DNA from 3 places in the Streptomyces avidinii genome. Region 1 is predicted to be linked to each of the others. Evidence: riboswitches for the same ligand, from Rfam matches in the RefSeq annotation. Region 1 holds a riboswitch; each other region holds the start of a gene.

The links. A riboswitch is a leader RNA that binds a small molecule or an ion and turns the genes downstream of it on or off. The one in region 1 is predicted to bind cyclic di-AMP.
Region 2: linked by a shared signal. The riboswitch ahead of OG373_RS08005 (LysM peptidoglycan-binding domain-containing M23 family metallopeptidase) and the one ahead of OG373_RS11445 (M23 family metallopeptidase) in region 1 are both predicted to bind cyclic di-AMP.
Region 3: linked by a shared signal. The riboswitch ahead of OG373_RS23765 (transglycosylase family protein) and the one ahead of OG373_RS11445 (M23 family metallopeptidase) in region 1 are both predicted to bind cyclic di-AMP.

Annotation. Positions count from the first base shown of each region.
Region 1 is NZ_CP108863.1:2,655,624-2,661,191, forward strand. Features, by position in the region: gene OG373_RS11430 (GNAT family N-acetyltransferase) at 1-28, opposite strand, end outside; gene OG373_RS11435 (HPr family phosphocarrier protein) at 213-494, shown strand; gene OG373_RS11440 (GntR family transcriptional regulator) at 815-1,492, opposite strand; gene OG373_RS11445 (M23 family metallopeptidase) at 1,695-2,498, opposite strand; cyclic di-AMP (ydaO/yuaA leader) riboswitch at 2,511-2,669, opposite strand; gene OG373_RS11450 (M16 family metallopeptidase) at 2,887-4,254, opposite strand; gene OG373_RS11455 (M16 family metallopeptidase) at 4,275-5,568, opposite strand, start outside.
Region 2 is NZ_CP108863.1:1,789,660-1,795,227, forward strand. Features, by position in the region: gene OG373_RS07995 (MBL fold metallo-hydrolase) at 1-409, opposite strand, end outside; gene OG373_RS08000 (SGNH/GDSL hydrolase family protein) at 508-1,293, opposite strand; gene OG373_RS08005 (LysM peptidoglycan-binding domain-containing M23 family metallopeptidase) at 1,456-2,406, opposite strand; cyclic di-AMP (ydaO/yuaA leader) riboswitch at 2,411-2,607, opposite strand; gene OG373_RS08010 (tyrosine-protein phosphatase) at 2,900-3,691, shown strand; gene OG373_RS08015 (aspartate aminotransferase family protein) at 3,730-5,148, opposite strand; gene hpnH (adenosyl-hopene transferase HpnH) at 5,145-5,568, opposite strand, start outside.
Region 3 is NZ_CP108863.1:5,291,502-5,297,069, forward strand. Features, by position in the region: gene OG373_RS23750 (globin domain-containing protein) at 1-18, opposite strand, end outside; gene OG373_RS23755 (cytochrome P450) at 167-1,441, shown strand; gene OG373_RS23760 (transglycosylase family protein) at 1,545-2,582, shown strand; cyclic di-AMP (ydaO/yuaA leader) riboswitch at 2,859-3,031, shown strand; gene OG373_RS23765 (transglycosylase family protein) at 3,034-3,738, shown strand; gene eno (phosphopyruvate hydratase) at 4,025-5,311, shown strand; gene OG373_RS23775 (septum formation initiator family protein) at 5,411-5,568, shown strand, end outside.

The DNA of each region.
Region 1 (5,568 bases):
GGTACGAGGGGTCCGACTCGATGGTCATGGGCCTACCTTACGGCCGGACAGGGCGGTGCAGCGCTCGCGCGGCGCATTAGGCAGGACCGGACAAACCAGTGCAAGCTGGGGAAGGTCGAGCGGCGAAAAATTCAGGCCGAGGGCCGGTCCGAGCATTCCGGACGTCGTGAGAGACTGGTCTAGACAACCGTAAGAACCTGAAGGGCATCACCATGGCAGAGCGCCGCGTCAACGTCGGTTGGGCCGAGGGCCTGCACGCTCGTCCCGCCTCGATCTTCGTCCGTGCGACGACCGCTTCCGGCGTCCCGGTGACCATCGCGAAGTCCGGCGGCGACCCCGTCAACGCCGGCTCCATGCTGGCGGTTCTGGGCCTGGGTGCCCAGGGCGGCGAGGAGATCGTCCTCGCCTCCGAGGCCGAGGGTGCGGAGGCCGCACTCGACCGCCTCGCGAAGCTGGTCGCCGAGGGTCTCGAGGAGCTCCCCGAGACCGTCTGACCCTTCGGGTTCGACCTCACGCACGAAGCCGCGGCCCCCGCTCCCGGGACCGCGGCTTCGTCGTATCCGGCCCGGGGCCCTGTCGACCGGCCGGGCCCCTGCCCCGGCAACAGCCCCTGTCCGGCCACTCCCGGATCGAGGCCCCGCCCCGAAGCGGACCCGGAGAAATCCCGCTCGACCGGAAAGAAGCCGGCCGAAATCCCGGCGCACGCCGAATTCAGCTCCGCGGGAATTCGGCACGACAAATGGGCCCGGCGCACAATCCGACCGGCCACCGCACAGCGAATTCGCGCGATTCCATCCTTTGTATACGGCTCCTGTTAATGCCGGCCGCCCGACATGTTTACGGCAGGTTGCGAAGTCCTCACCGCCGCGCGGAGCCGCAGCCGGTGCGCCCCCGCCGCCCGGTCGGCGTGGACCGCGGTCAGCGCCCGCGCCCGGTCGGCGTCCCCGCGCGCCACCGCGTCCACGATCGCGCCGTGCTCCGCCCAGGAGTCCACCGGCCGGGCCGGCGCCTCCACCACGTACATCCAGGCGATCTTGTGCCGCATCTGCGTGAGCAGCGCGATCAGCCCGGGGCTGCCGGAGGACTGTGCGAGCGTCTCGTGGAACCAGCCGCCCAGGGACCGCAGATCCTCCCCCTGTCCCCGTCTGGCCCGCTCCTGCCCCAGCCTGACCAGCCCCCGCAGCACCTTGAGGTGCGCGTCGGTGCGCCGCCGGGCCGCCCTGGCGGCCGCCAGGGGCTCCAGCAGCATCCGCAGCTCCAGCAGGTCCGCGGCCTCCTGCTCGGTCGGCTCGGCCACGCAGGCCCCCGCATGGCGTCTCGTGGTCACGAAGCCCTCGGACTCCAGGGTCCGCAGGGCCTCGCGGACCGGGACGCGCGAGACCCCGTACCGGCGGGCCAGTACCTCCTCGGTCAGCCGGGCGCCCGGCTCGAACGCCCCGGAGACGATGTCGTCGCGGATTGCTGTGCATACCGCGTGCGCAGGAATACGCAAGACCGAACCTCCGCCTATTTCCGACTGCCAGTCTCATTGCACGCACATGCGCGTGCTGCGACTCTATTGCAACACACGATAATTTCCGAGAGCAGCCGAAAATGCGAAACATTTGCACAAGGGCGCAACACAAAGACCCCGGCTCGGGGAGCCGGGGTCCTCGGTGAAGCGGAGGGTGGAGCCGATGCGGTGCGGCGCAGCCTCAGAGTTCGACGCCGTGCGAGCGCAGGTACGCGATCGGGTCGATGTCCGAGCCGTACTGCGAGCCCGTGCGGGCCTCGAAGTGCAGGTGCGGGCCGCTGGAGTTGCCGGTGGAGCCCGACAGGCCGATCTGCTGGCCGGGGGTGACCTGCTGGCCGACCGAGACGTTCAGCGAGGTCATGTGCCCGTACTGGGTGTACGTACCGTCGTTGTGCTTGATGACGACGTTGTTGCCGTACGCGCCACCCCAGCCGGCCTCGACGACGGTGCCGACGCCGACGGCGTGGACCGAGGTGCCGGAGGCGGCGTGGAAGTCGATGCCCGTGTGACTGCCGGAGGACCACATGCCGCCGCCCGCGTGGTACTGCGTGCTGACGTACGAGCCGTCCACCGGGGCGACGAAGGTGTTGAGGCGCTTGCGCTCCTCCTCGCGGGCGGCGCGCTCGGCGGCCTCGCGCTCGGCCTTCGCCTTGGCCTCGGCGAGGCGCTTGGCCTCCGCGGCCTTCTGCTTCGCGTCCGCCTCGGCCTGAGCCTTGGCGGCGGCGTGCTCGGCGGCGCGGTGCTGGGCGTCGGCCTGCTCGGAGATGTCGCCCGCGAGCTCGTCGGCGACGACGACGGCACCCAGGCCGTTGTCCATGCCGATGTTGCTGCTGTGGTTGTCCGCGGCGAAGGCCGGGGCGGCGAGGGAGCCGACGACACCCGTGGTGGCGATCGCGGCGATACCGGCGTAACCGGCGGTCTTCTTGCTCAGACGGCTGGAACCACGGTGCTTACCGGAACCAGCGGGACGACTGCCAAACGCCATGAAGGGTTTGATCCTTTCCTTCCTTCTCGCCTACCGGGTTAGCTGACGGGTTCGGAGCAGGAAGGTCTCCTACGGGCCTCCTCTTGCGAGGGGGTCCGATTCACCCCAGGGACTATGTGGGTCCCCGGCTCCCCAGGCTCGCGCCTGACGGGGACTCGGCGATCGCTGCCCGGTGCCGCGGGTGCGGCGGGCACAACTGACGGACAGCACGGCCGACGCTAGGCGGATCATCAGTCAATCGCCAAACAGACACGGCTTTTTGTTGCGTACGCCACACCGCATACAAGCAACCTCACCACTAAACGGACAAAAGGGGTTCTGGTGAACAAGTCACCAGAACCCCTTGCTGAATCCTTCAGCCGGCCCTCAAGGGGCCGTCGCCCGAGCGTCAGTTGGAGACGACCGTGACCTCACCGATTCCGAGGGCCCGCACGGGCTCCTCGATCAGCGCCGCGTCGCCCACCAGGACGGTGACCAGCCGGTCCGCCGGGAAGGCCTTCACCACCGCCGAAGTCGCCTCCACCGTGCCGGTTTCGGCCAGCTGGGCATACAACTGCGCCTGGTAGTCGTCCGGCAGTTCCTGCTCGACCTGGTCGGCGAGGGTGCCCGCGACCGACGCCGCCGTCTCGAACTTCAGCGGGGCCACGCCCACCAAGTTCTGGACCGCGACATCACGTTCGGCATCGGTCAGACCGCCCTCGGCGAGGGTGCGCAGCACCTTCCAGAGGTCCTCCAGCGCGGGGCCGGTGTTCGGGGTGTCCACCGAGCCGCTGATGGCGAGCATCGAGGCGCCCTTGCCGTCCGCGGTGGAGCGCAGCACCTGGCCGAAGGCGCGCACCCCGTAGGTGTACCCCTTCTCCTCGCGCAGCACCTTGTCCAGGCGCGAGGTGAGGGTGCCGCCCAGGCAGTACGTGCCGAGCACCTGGGCCGCCCACACCCGGTCGTGGCGGTCCGCCCCGATCCGGCCGATCAGCAGCTGCGTCTGGACCGCTCCGGGCCGGTCCACGATGACCACGCGGCCGGTGTCGTCGGCGGTCACCGGCGGCACCGGGAGGGCCGCGGCGGTGTTGCCCGTCCAGGTGCCCAGGGTGTCCGCCAGCACGGCGTCCAGGTCGATGCCGGTCAGGTCCCCGACGACCACCGCGGTGGCCGTGGCGGGGCGTACGTGGGCCTCGTAGAAGGCGCGTACGGCGGCGGAGTCGATCCGGGCGACCGTCTCCTCGGTGCCCTGGCGCGGCCGGGACATCCGCAGGGTGGCCGGGAAGAGCTCCTTGGAGAGCTGCTTGGCGGCGCGGCGCTGCGGGTTGGCCAGCTCGTGCGGGATCTCGTCGAGCCGGTTGCGCACCAGCCGGTCGACCTCGGCGTCGGCGAACGCCGGGGCGCGCAGCGCCTCGGCCAGCAGGCCGAGCGCCTTGGGCAGCCGGGAGGCCGGGACCTCCAGCGAGACCCGCAGGCCCGGGTGGTCGGCGTGCGCGTCGAGGGTGGCGCCGCAGCGCTCCAGCTCGGCCGCGAACTCCTCGGCGGAGTGCTTGTCGGTGCCCTCGGAGAACGCGCGCGCCATGATGGTCGCCACGCCGTCCAGGCCCGCGGGCTCGGCGTCGAGCGGGGCGGCGAGGTTGACCTCGACCGCGACGACCTGCTGGCCCGGCCGGTGGCAGCGCAGCAGGGTCAGCCCGTTGGACAGCTGCCCTCGGTCGGGGGCCGGGAAGGCCCACGGCTGCGGCTCGCCGGCCTGCGGCTGCGGGTGGAAGGTCATCGTGACGGCTGCGGTGTCGCTCACTGCTCCGCCCCCTCGTTCTCGTCGGACTCGTCGTGCTGGTCGGACTCGTCGGCCGCGATCGGCTCGTAGACGAGCACCGCGCGGTTGTCCGGGCGCAGTCGGGCCGCGGCCACGGCCTGCACCTCCTCGGCGGTGACGTCCAGAACGCGCTGGACGGCGGTCAGCGCCAGCTGCGGGTCGCCGAACAGCACCGCGAAGCGGCACAGTTCGTCGGCGCGCCCGGCCACCGTGCTCAGCCGGTCCAGCCACTCCCGCTCCAGCTGCGCCTGGGCGCGCTCCATCTCCTCGGCCGTCGGGCCCTCGGCGGCGAACCGCGCGAGCTCCTCGTCCACGGCCGCCTCGATGGCGGGGATCTCGACCCCGCTGGAGGTCTTGACGTCCAGCCAGCCCAGGGAGGGCGCCCCGGCCAGGCGCAGCATGCCGAAGCCGGCCGCGACGGCGCTCTGGTCGCGGCGTACCAGCCGGTTGTGCAGCAGCGAGGACTCGCCGCCGCCCAGGATGGTCAGCGCCACGTCGGCGGCGTCGCACTCGCGGGTGCCGTCGTGCGGCAGCCGGTAGGCGGCCATCAGCGCACGCGCCGGGACCTCCTCGACGATCTCCTCACGCAGCTGCTCCCCGATGACGTCGGGCAGCGAGCCGTCGCGCGGCGGCTGCTTGCCGTCGTGCGCCGGGATGGTGCCGAAGTACTTCTCCACCCAGGCGAGCGTCTGCTCGGGATCGATGTCCCCGACGACGGAGAGCACCGCGTTGTTGGGCGCGTAGTACGTACGGAAGAAGGTGCGCGCGTCCTCCAGGGAGGCGGCGTCCAGGTCGGCCATGGAGCCGATCGGGGTGTGGTGGTACGGGTGGCCCTCGGGGTAGGCCAGGGCGGTGAGCCGCTCGAAGGCCGTGCCGTAGGGAACGTTGTCGTACCGCTGGCGGCGCTCGTTCTTGACGACGTCGCGCTGGTTCTCCATGGACTCGTCGTCCAGGGCGGCCAGCAGGGACCCCATCCGGTCCGCCTCCAGCCAGAGCGCGAGCTCCAGCTGGTGGGTCGGCATCGTCTCGAAGTAGTTGGTGCGCTCGAAGCTGGTGGTGCCGTTGAGGGAACCGCCGGCGCCCTGGACCAGTTCGAAGTGGCCGTTGCCCGGTACGCTCGCCGACCCCTGGAACATCAGGTGCTCGAAGAGGTGAGCCAGGCCGGTACGTCCCTTGACTTCGTGGCGCGAGCCGACGTCGTACCAGAGGCAGACCGCGGCGACCGGGGTCAGGTGGTCCTCGGAGAGCACCACGCGCAGGCCGTTGGCCAGC
Region 2 (5,568 bases), 870 kb from region 1:
GCAGCCGCTTGGGCCCGGCGAAGGGGAAGGGGGAGCACCGCTCGCCCCACACCGGATCGAACAGCACCCGCCGCCCGTCGATCTCCGCGAGCACGCTGGAGTGCCCCATCCAGGTCAGCCGCAGGCCGCTCGCGGGCGGCTTCGCCAGGTCCGCGAGGGTCGTCGGGTGGACCGGGATCGGCGCGGCGGGGCTGCGCCTGACCCGCTGCTCCCGGTGGAAGTAGATCTTGGCGAACTCCGTCATCGAGCCCGAGGGCCTGTTCCGGGCCCCGACCGGGTTCTGGAAGACGCCGTCGGCGAAGTTCGGCGAGCGGCGGATCCGCTCCAGCCGGGCACCGGACGGGTCCGCGCCGAAGGCTTCGGGCCGCAGGGCACGCAGCCGCGGACGCAAGGGACGGGAGCCGGTCAAAGCGCCTCCAGGGAGGATGGGGTCAGGATGGTCGTCGGTCTACGACCATCCCAACGCACACCGGCCCCGAAGGATTCCGCTTGCGGCCCCCGACCCGGCTACAGCGGCAGCAGGTCCGGCCGCTTGGCCTCCACGTGGTCCCCGGAGGACTCCCCGCGCAGCCGCCGGCCGATCCACGGCACGAGGTGATCGCGGGCCCACTGGATGTTGTCGCGGGTCACGTCCACCGAACCGCGCGGCCGCTGCGGGGGCCACGGCTGGTCCGGGTCGGCCGGCACCTCCAGGCCGAGCACCTGCGCGGCGCGCAGCGCGACCCGCGTGTGGCCCTCGGGCGACAGGTGCAGCCGGTCGGTGTCCCAGGCCCGCCGGTCCTGAACGGACTTCAGCGACCAGAGGTCGAGCACCGGGCAGTCGTAGCGGTCGGCGATGGCGCGGACGTGCGCGCTGTACGTCGCGACCTTGCCGCGGAGGTGCTTGAGCACCGGTACGCCGCGGGTGTCGAAGCCCGTGGTGATCATGACCTGGCCGACGGCCCCGGTGAGGTCGGCCACGGCCGCCTCGAAGCGCTCCGCCACGTCGTCCGGGTCGGTCCCGGGCCGGATGATGTCGTTGCCGCCCGCGCAGAAGGTCACGAGGTCCGGCGCGAGGGCCTTGGCTCGCGGGAGCTGGTCGGCCACGATCTGGTCGAGGAGCTTCCCCCGCACCGCCAGATTCGCGTAACGGAAGTCGTGTTCCTCGCGCTGGTCGGCCAGGAGCACGGCGAGCCGGTCCGCCCAGCCGAGATAGGAATCCCCGGGTCCCGGGTCCCCCACGCCTTCGGTGAAGCTGTCCCCGATCGCCGCGTACGAGCCGATGGTCTTGAGTTTCGTCGTCGTCGCTGCCACGGGACAACATCCTTCACTCTCGCAAGCAACCTACGCCAACGTAATGAGGGGTTGACGGACCGTGATCTGTACCACGCGCGGGACAAGGAATAAGTACGCGTGAGGCCGGGACCCCCCTCGGGTCCCGGCCTCACGCGTGTCGTGGTCCGTCGGCGGGTGCCGTCAGAGGCTCGCGCCCTTCGAGCGGAGGTACGCGATCGGGTCCAGGTCCGAGCCGTAGGACGGGCTCGTGCGGATCTCGAAGTGCAGGTGCGGGCCGGTCGAATTGCCGGTGGAGCCGGAGAGGCCGATGCTCTGCCCGGCGGTGACGCTCTGGCCGGAGGAGACGGAGAGCTGGGAGAGGTGGGCGTACTGGGAGTACTTGCCGTCCGCGTGGCGGATGACGACCTCGTTGCCGTACGAGCCGCTCCAGCCGGCGGAGACCACGGTGCCCGCGCCGACGGCCTTGACGCTGGTGCCGGAGCTGGCGATGAAGTCGACGCCGGTGTGGTAGCCGGAGGACCACATGCTGCCGGCGACCTTGTACTGGGTGGAGATCCCGCCACTGACCGGGGCCACGAAGCCGGCGGCCGACTGCGGTGCGGCGGGGGCCTCGGCCGGGGCCTCGGCGGCGGCTTCCCGCTGCGCCGGGGCGGCCTTCGGGGCCTGCTTGCGCTCCTGCTTCGGCGCGGCCTGCCGGGCCGGCTTCGCGTCGGCCTCGGCGGCGGCCGGGGCCGGAGCCGCCTTGCCCGCACCGCCGAGGGTCAGCTTCAGGCCCGGGTGGATCAGCGACGGGTTGCTGCCGACGGCCTCGCGGTTGTCGGCGTACAGCTGCTCCCAGCCGCCGGACAGGTGGCGCTCCGCGGCGATCTTGGAGAGGTAGTCGCCCGGCACCACCGTGTAGACGGACGGCGCGGCCTGCACGGCGGCGACGGGCGCCGTCCGCAGCGCGACCGGAACCTGCGGGGCCACCGCGGGGGCCACCGCGGGAGCGGCGGCCGGAGCACCGGCCGCGTGGGCGCCGGCGGCACCGATCAGCGGCAGCGCGAGGGCGGCGCCACCGGTTCCGGCGACGGCGAAACCGCGCGAAAGGGAAAGGGACTTGGGACGGCGGTGCTTACCCTTTGCAGGCATGACGAATTCCTCTCCGGCGCCTGCGAGGTGAGCTGTCGGGTTCGGACTGGAGATGTCCGGCCGTACATGTACGGGACATGAACGGCTTCACCCCGAGCCGTCCCGGTGAAAAGATCTCCGGGCCGGCGGCTTACCTGGTTCCCCCGCTCCTGCCGCACGAATAGGTCGGATGCGGTTTCCGGGAGGCGGCAGGATTTGGCGTTCCGCCCGGATCGATCGCGAAGGTAATCCCTTGCGGCCACGCCCTACAAGCCGCGAATTCCCTGACGGAATAACAGGCATGAGGGACCGGAGGAATTCCGGTCACCCTCTGTCCATTCCCGACCGTCAACAGCCGCCCCGACCCGGCCATTCGCCTTTAGCGATCAGGCACTCACGGTCACCGTATGATCTGGCTCACGGGGACGTGCCCGATCTCGCCTCCGGATATGGCAAGTTGGCGCCAAGTAGTGTAATTCGGACACTGGACCCAGGACGCGGCGGAGGAGTTGTTTTGACCCAGCAGATACAGGAGCCGGAGCTGACCGGAGTGCGCAATTTCCGCGATGTGGGCGGATTGCCGACTTCCGATGGACGAACGGTCATGACGGGACGACTGTTCCGAAGCGGACATCTCGCACATGCCACCGAAAGCGATGCAGAGTTCCTCGCCTCGCTCGGCCTCCACACCATCTTCGACTTCCGCAACGGCGCCGACCACGCCCTGGAGGGGCCGGACGTCGAACTGCCCGGCGTCCGGAACGTCAACATCCCGCTCTCGGACCCGGCCGACGGGCGGGAGTTCTGGCGGCTGGTCCGCGACGGCGACCTCGTCCAGCTGCGCGGGATCCTGGGCGACGGCAAGGCGGCGGCCCGGATGTCGAACTCGTACCGCGGGATCATCCGGCAGCGCACCGCCGAGCACAGCCGAGTCGTGCACGCCCTCGCCGAGGACAGCGTCCCCGCGCTCATGCACTGCGCGGCCGGGAAGGACCGGGCCGGCCTGTCGATCGCCGTCACCCTGCTCGCGCTGGGCGTCGAGCGCGAGGCGATCGTCACGGACTACCTGGAGTCGAACGCCCCGCACCGCCGCTACCGCGTGCGCCGCACCGACGAGTCGGCGGGCGCCCGCTCCCCCGAGGTGATGGAGCTGCTCGCACCGCTCTTCGACGCCCGCGCCGAGTACCTGGTGGCCGCCTTCGATACCATCGACGAGATCTGGGGCGGGGTGGACCGCTACCTGACGGAGGGCCTCGGGCTGCGGCCCGAGACCCTCGACCGGCTGCGCGACCGGCTCCTGGTCTGACGCGGCGGGGACCGGTTCCCCGCCGGGTCGGCAGGCCGTCAGCGCGCGGCGACGGCCTGCTTCACCAGCGTCCTGCCGAAGTCCCAGATCAGCCCGGACCCACCGTGCGCCTCGTCCATGACCTCGCGGAAGGCGCCGACGAACCGGTCCACGTCCCGCTCGTCCACGATCAGCGGCGGGATCAGCTTGATCACCTCCAGGTGGTCCCCGGAGACCTGGGTGAGGATCCGGTGCTTCTGGAGCAGCGGCACCACGACCATCTGCGCGAAGAGCCCCTTGCGGGCCGCCTGCAGCATGGTCCACCGGCTGCGCAGGCCCAGCGAGGACGGCCGGCCGAACTCGATGCCGATCATCAGCCCGCGCCCCCGCACCTCGTGCAGCAGCTCGTACTCGTCGACCAGCGCGGCGAGCCGCCCCCGCAGCAGGTCGCCCATGGCCCGGGCGTTGGCGACGACCTCCTCGTCCTCCATGACGGACAGCACCGCCAGGCCCGCCGCCATCGCCTGGGCGTTGGAGCCGAAGCTCGCGGAGTGCACGAGGACCCGGTCCATGGACGAGTAGACCTTCTTGAAGATCCAGTCCTTGCCCAGGGTGGCGCCGACCGGCACGTAGCCGCCCGACAGCGCCTTCGCCACGCACACCAGGTCCGGCTCCACGCCCGGCTCGTGCTGGTAGGCGTAGAAGTCCCCGGTACGCCCGAGGCCGGTCTGCACCTCGTCCGCGATCAGCAGCGCCCCGCGACGGTGCAGCATCTCCTGCGCGGCGAGCAGGAAACCGGGTGGGGCGGCCAGCACCCCCTTGCCCTGGATCGGCTCGACGACGAAGGCGGCCACGTCCCCGCGCTTCAGCTCGCGCTCCAGGGCGGCGAGGTCCCCCAGCGCGATCCTGGTGTCGGGGAGCAGCGGGGCGAAGCCGTCGCGGAAGCCGCCCTCCCCGTTCACCGAGAGGGAGCCGGTGGTCAGCCCGTGGAAGGCGTGGTCGCAGTAGAGGATCCTGGGGCGCCCGGTGGCGTACCGGGCGAACTTCAGGGCCGTCTCCACGGCCTCGGTACCGCTGTTGCCGAAGAAGACCCGGTCCAGGTGCGGGCTGTACGAGAGCAGCTTCTCGGCCAGCAGTCCGGGCAGCGGCTGGCAGTCGAAACGGGTGAGGTCGGCGAGCTGGGCGTCCAGGACGTCGTGCAGGGCGCGGCGGACGACCGGGTGGTGCCGGCCCAGGCCCATCACCCCGAACCCGGCCAGCATGTCCAGGTAGTCGTTGCCCTCGGCGTCCCAGAAGTGGGCGCCCTCGGCCCGCTCGTAGACCTTGTCGAAGCCGATGGTGTGCAGCATCCGGGGCAGCTGGTGGTTGAGGTGCCTGGCGTGCAGCTCGTAGCGTTCGGCCCCGCGCTCGGCCAGCAGGGCGCCGAGGTCGAAGCCCTTGCCCCGGCCGCCCCGTTCCTCCGGTGACCGCGCGGTCATGCCGACTTGTCCCGGTTGCTGGCGATCGTCTCCCGGGCCGCACGCAGGGACTCCTTGAGGGAGCCCATGGTGGCGAGGACGGCGGTGGGTTCGTAGCCGCAGTGCGCCATGCAGTTCGCGCAGCGCGGGTCCTTTCCGCGGCCGTACTTGTCCCAGTCGGTGTCATTGATGAGCTCGCGGTACGTCGGCACGTAGCCGTCGCTCATCAGATAGCAGGGGCGCTGCCACCCGAAGAGGGAGTAATTCGGAATGGCCCAGGCCGTGCAGGGGAAATCGGCCTTTCCTTCCAGGAAGTCCAGGAAGAGCGGGGAGTGGTTGAGCCGCCAGCGCCGCCGGTTGCCACCCGCGAAGGCCTTCCTGAAGAGTTCCCGGGTCTGCTCGACGCCCAGGAAGTGCTCCTGGTCGGGAGCCTTTTCGTAG
Region 3 (5,568 bases), 2.6 Mb from region 1:
GGCTCGTCTCTCCACCACCGCGAAACTGCTTTTCAAGATCTTCACATCCACAAAACCGAAAGTAGGAATGTCGGAGAAGGTCACGTCAAGGGATGGCCGATCTACGGACAGCCGCGGCGAACCGCCCATATCGGATGGGGGCTCGGTGCCGGGATACGGTCTTGGGGTGCACGAGCAGACCTCCGCGAACCCGGCCGACACCCCTCCCGCCGAGGGCCCCACCCTCTTCGACTGGGAGTTCGCGACCGACCCCTACCCGGCCTACGCGTGGTTGCGCGAGCACTCCCCGGTGCACCGCACCAAGCTGCCCAGCGGGGTCGAGGCCTGGCTCGTCACCCGGTACGCCGACGCCCGCCAGGCCCTCGCCGACCAGCGGCTCAGCAAGAATCCGGCGCACCACGCGGAGCCCGCGCACGCCAAGGGCAAGACCGGGATCCCGGGGGAGCGCAAGGCGGAGCTGATGACGCACCTGCTCAACATCGATCCGCCGGACCACACCCGGCTGCGGCGGCTGGTGTCGAAGGCGTTCACCCCGCGCAGGGTCGCCGAGTTCGCCCCGCGGGTGCAGGCGCTCACCGACCATCTGATCGACGCCTTCGCGGCCAGGGGGGAGGCGGACCTCATCCACGAGTTCGCCTTCCCGCTCCCCATCTACGCCATCTGCGAGATGCTCGGGGTGCCGCGCGAGGACCAGGACGACTTCCGGGACTGGGCCGGCATGATGATCCGCCACGGTGGCGGTCCGCGCGGCGGGGTCGCCCGGTCGGTCAAGCAGATGCGGACCTATCTCGGTGAACTCATTCACCGCAAAAGGGATGATCTGGGCGACGATCTGATCTCCGACCTGATCCGGGCCAGCGACCACGGCGACCATCTGACGGAGGGCGAGGCCACTGCGATGGCCTTCATCCTGCTCTTCGCCGGCTTCGAGACCACCGTGAACCTCATCGGCAACGGGGTCCACTCCCTCTTCGTGAACCCCGACCAGCGCGAGCGCCTGCAGGCCTCCCTCGCGGCCGGCGAGAGCGCGCTGCTGGCCACCGGGGTCGAGGAACTGCTGCGCTACGACGGCCCCGTGGAGCTGGCGACCTGGCGGTTCGCCACCGAGCCGCTGACTCTCGGCGGCATGTCCGTCGCCGCCGGCGATCCGGTGCTGGTCGTCCTCGCGGCCGCCGACCGGGACCCCGAGCGGTTCGCGGACCCGGACACCCTCGACCTCTCCCGCACCGACAATCAGCACCTCGGGTACGGCCACGGCATCCACTACTGCCTCGGCGCCCCGCTCGCCCGGCTCGAAGGGCAGACCGCGCTCGCCACCCTGCTGACACGCCTGCCCGATCTGGAACTTGCTGTTCCGTCCCAAGACCTGCGCTGGCGTGGGGGGTTGATCATGCGGGGACTGCGCACTCTTCCCGTTCGCTTCACGGCTCAAAACACTTAAGCGGAGTCTGATTAAAAGTCAGATCCAGCTTGAACTTGTGACAATCGTTCGAAGGCCGCTAGGTTCTGCCGTTACCGAGCTGTTATGCGAAAGGTGCACCTACATGCGTTCCGGGAACGGCCGTCACAGACGCCCCCGCCAGGTCCCCGCGCTGGTCGTCACAGCCGGAGTCACTGGCTCCGCACTGGCCATGCCGCTGCTCGCGGCCACCAGCGCCACCGCTGCCGACACGTCCACATGGGACAAGGTCGCCGAGTGCGAGAGCGGTGGCTCCTGGAGTGCCAACTCCGGCAGCGGCGCCTACGGCGGACTCCAGTTCACCCAGGAGGAGTGGCAGGGTGCCGGCGGTCTCGAATTCGCCGAGCGCCCCGACCTTGCGAGCCGGTCCCAGCAGATCGCGGTGGCCGAGCGGGTGCTGAAGTCCACCGGTCCGCAGGCGTGGCCGCTGTGCGCGGCCTCGGCCGGCCTGGACCGGGAGAGCCCCGCCGCCCAGGTCGACCCCGGTCTGCCCGGCGGTAAGGGCCCTCTCGCCCCCGCCCCGTCCCGCCCGGACGACGTGGTCCCGTCCACCGGCGGCGGTGTGCGGTCCACGGACTACGGCGCGCCGACCCCGGCCCCGACCCCGTCCGGCACCCCCTTCCTCATTCCCGACGCCCCGTCCGTCGGACTGCCCGTCATGCCCGCGCCGGACGTCCCGACGACGCCTCCCGTGGACCCGACGGCCCCGACCCTGCCGGGCGACCCGACCACCACGCCGGCCCCCGTCGACCCGACGGCGCCCACGCTGCCGGTGGACCCGACCGCGCCGACGACCCCGCCGGCCACGCCCGGACTGCCTCCGGTCGACCCGTCGGCCCCTGCGACCCCCGGGTCCCCCGCGACCCCGCAGACGCTGGGCGCCACTCCCGCAGGGGGCGGCGGCAAGCACCGCGGTGCCCCGGCGACCGAGCCGACGGCCCCCTCTGACGCCGCGTCGGGCCCCACGTACACGGTCCAGGTGGGCGACAGCCTGGCGACCATCGCGGTCGCCAAGGGCGTAAAGGGCGGCTGGAACGGTCTCTACGAGGCCAATGAGCAGGTCATCGGCGGGGACGCCGATCTGATCAAGCCCGGCCAGAACCTGGATCTAACCACGCAATAAGGGCAGTTCAGTTATCCGGAAAGAGTTGAATGTCGCTTTTCTGCAAGTGAGACATGCATCTCTTCCGGTCAACTGGCGTGTCTCGCCGCGGGGCTTCCGCAAACCCCGTCCTCACCTGCGCAAACATCCCTCCGGGGAGCGCAAGTAGGGGCCGTTTCTCCCCGATGTTGCTCGTTGAACATCGGGGAGAGACCTGTCTACCTTCTGAATCGCTCGCCACCGCGGGCTCCTTCGACCGCATCGCCGAATCCTGCCGGCGGACGGGGGGAACAGTCGTCGCGTCAAGCGCCGAAGGCAGGAGCGGGGGAACCAAGGTAGGTGCCGGGAGCGGCCGTTGAGAGACGGTCACGCCACCGGCTTGGGGTTAAGACGTGCGCTAGGTCGCACGGCCGGGCAACTCACTCGCCCGAACCCGACAGCTCACCTCGTAGGCGTCGGTGAGGAGAACTCCATGCTGCTTTCCGGCAAGGGCAAGCACCGTCGCGGTACTGCAATCGAGCGGTCTGTCCGGATCGTCACGCTCGCCGGTGTCGCCGGTGTGGCCGTGGCCGCGCCTCTGATGGCCGCGGGCACCGCCAGCGCCGCCACCGCTTCCGAGTGGGACAAGGTCGCGCAGTGCGAGTCCGGCGGCAACTGGGCCATCAACACGGGCAACGGCTACTACGGCGGCCTGCAGTTCTCGTCCTCCACGTGGGCCGGCTTCGGCGGCAAGTCGTACGCCCCGCAGGCCAACCAGGCCAGCAAGGCGCAGCAGATAGCCGTCGCGGAGAAGGTCCTCAAGAGCCAGGGCAAGGGTGCCTGGCCGTCCTGCGGCAAGGGCCTGTCGGGCTCCGCCTACAACGGTGGCGGTGCCGAGACCCCGGCGCAGAACAAGCCCCAGTCGAAGCCGAAGACCGAGACGAAGAAGACCGAGACCAAGGTCGCGCCGAAGACCAAGCGCGCAGAGGCCCCGGTCACCCGCTCCGAGCGCACCGAGACTCCGGCCGCGCCGAAGACCGGCAACGGCTCGTACGAGGTCAAGCCGGGCGACACCCTGGGCACCATCGCCGAGGCCAACGGCGTCAAGGGTGGCTGGGAGAAGCTCTTCGAGCTGAACAAGGACATCGTCTCGGACGCCGACCTGATCTTCCCGGGTCAGAAGCTGAAGCTCAGCTGAACAGTGCGGCAAATGCCGCAAAACCCTGCACCCGCGGTCCGCTGACTGTGTGCAGGATGTCCACCGCCCGGCGCGTGCCCCACGCGTCGGGCGGTGCCGTGTGCGGCCCCGAAATGCCGATGATCAAGAGACCTATGTCCCGGAAGAAGGGTATTCGGGCCCTTTTTCGTCCCAGGGTCCGGGCGGTCGGCCGGTCGAGTGCCCGGAGCCGGTTAGGCTCTAGGCGGCAAGGCCATCCCACGGCCTGACACGCCACCGCACACCCAGCGTCACATCCCAGAAGGAGATGCTCGTGCCGTCCATCGACGTCGTCGTAGCCCGGGAAATCCTGGACTCCCGAGGCAACCCCACGGTCGAGGTCGAGGTGGGCCTCGACGATGGCAGCACCGGCCGTGCTGCAGTTCCGTCCGGCGCCTCCACCGGTGCCTTCGAGGCCATCGAGCTCCGTGACGGTGACCCCAACCGTTACTTCGGCAAGGGTGTCGAGAAGGCCGTCCTCGCCGTCATCGAGCAGATCGGCCCGGAGCTCGTCGGCTACGACGCCACCGAGCAGCGCCTGATCGACCAGGCCATGTTCGACCTGGACGCCACCGACAACAAGGGCTCGCTCGGCGCCAACGCCATCCTCGGCGTGTCCCTGGCCGTCGCGCACGCCGCGTCCGAGGCCTCGGACCTTCCGCTCTTCCGCTACCTCGGCGGTCCGAACGCGCACCTGCTGCCCGTTCCGATGATGAACATCCTCAACGGTGGGTCGCACGCCGACTCCAACGTGGACATCCAGGAGTTCATGATCGCCCCCATCGGCGCGGAGTCCTTCTCCGAGGCGCTGCGTTGGGGTGCCGAGGTCTACCACACCCTCAAGAAGGTCCTGCACACCAAGGGCCTCTCCACCGGCCTGGGCGACGAGGGCGGCTTCGCCCCGAACCTGGAGTCCAACCGCGCCGCGCTCGACCTCATCGTCGAGGCCATCAAGCAGGCCGGCTACACCCCGGGCAAGGACATCGCGCTCGCGCTCGACGTCGCCGCGTCCGAGTTCTACAAGGACGGCAAGTACGAGTTCGAGGGCCAGTCCCGCTCGGCCGCCGAGATGACCGAGTACTACGAGGAGCTCGTCTCCGCGTACCCGATGGTCTCCATCGAGGACCCGCTGTACGAGGACGACTGGGCCGGCTGGAAGACCCTCACCGACAAGCTGGGCACCAAGGTCCAGATCGTCGGTGACGACCTGTTCGTCACCAACCCGGAGCGTCTGGCCCGCGGTATCGAGGAGGGCTCCGCGAACGCCCTGCTCGTGAAGGTGAACCAGATCGGTTCGCTGACCGAGACCCTGGACGCCGTCGAGATGGCCCAGCGCAACGGCTTCAAGTGCATGATGTCCCACCGCTCCGGTGAGACCGAGGACGTCACCATCGCCGACCTCGCCGTCGCCGTGAACTGCGGTCAGATCAAGACCGGCGCCCCGGCCCGCTCGGACCGTGTCGCCAAGTACAACCAGCTGCTGCGCATCGAGGAGATCCTCGACGACGCCGCCGTGTACGCGGGCCGCAGCGCCTTCCCGCGCTTCAAGGGCTAATCACCCCCCTGAGGGGCTGGCCTCCGTACGTCCCCGCACTCGGTCCCGTACCGTGTGCGGGGACGTATTGCGTAGTGCGTACCTAGGGGAGGCGGACCAATGGCCGGGAACCGGGATCGGTTCTCCACCTTCTCCACCGCGACCAGGCTCAAGCAGCTCGGCGAGCGGACCGCCGCCCACGTCTACCGGTCGCAGTCGCGGCGTCAGGTCCGCCGCAGCCGGCTCACCGGCCGCGCCGCGCTCCTGGTGCTCGTCCT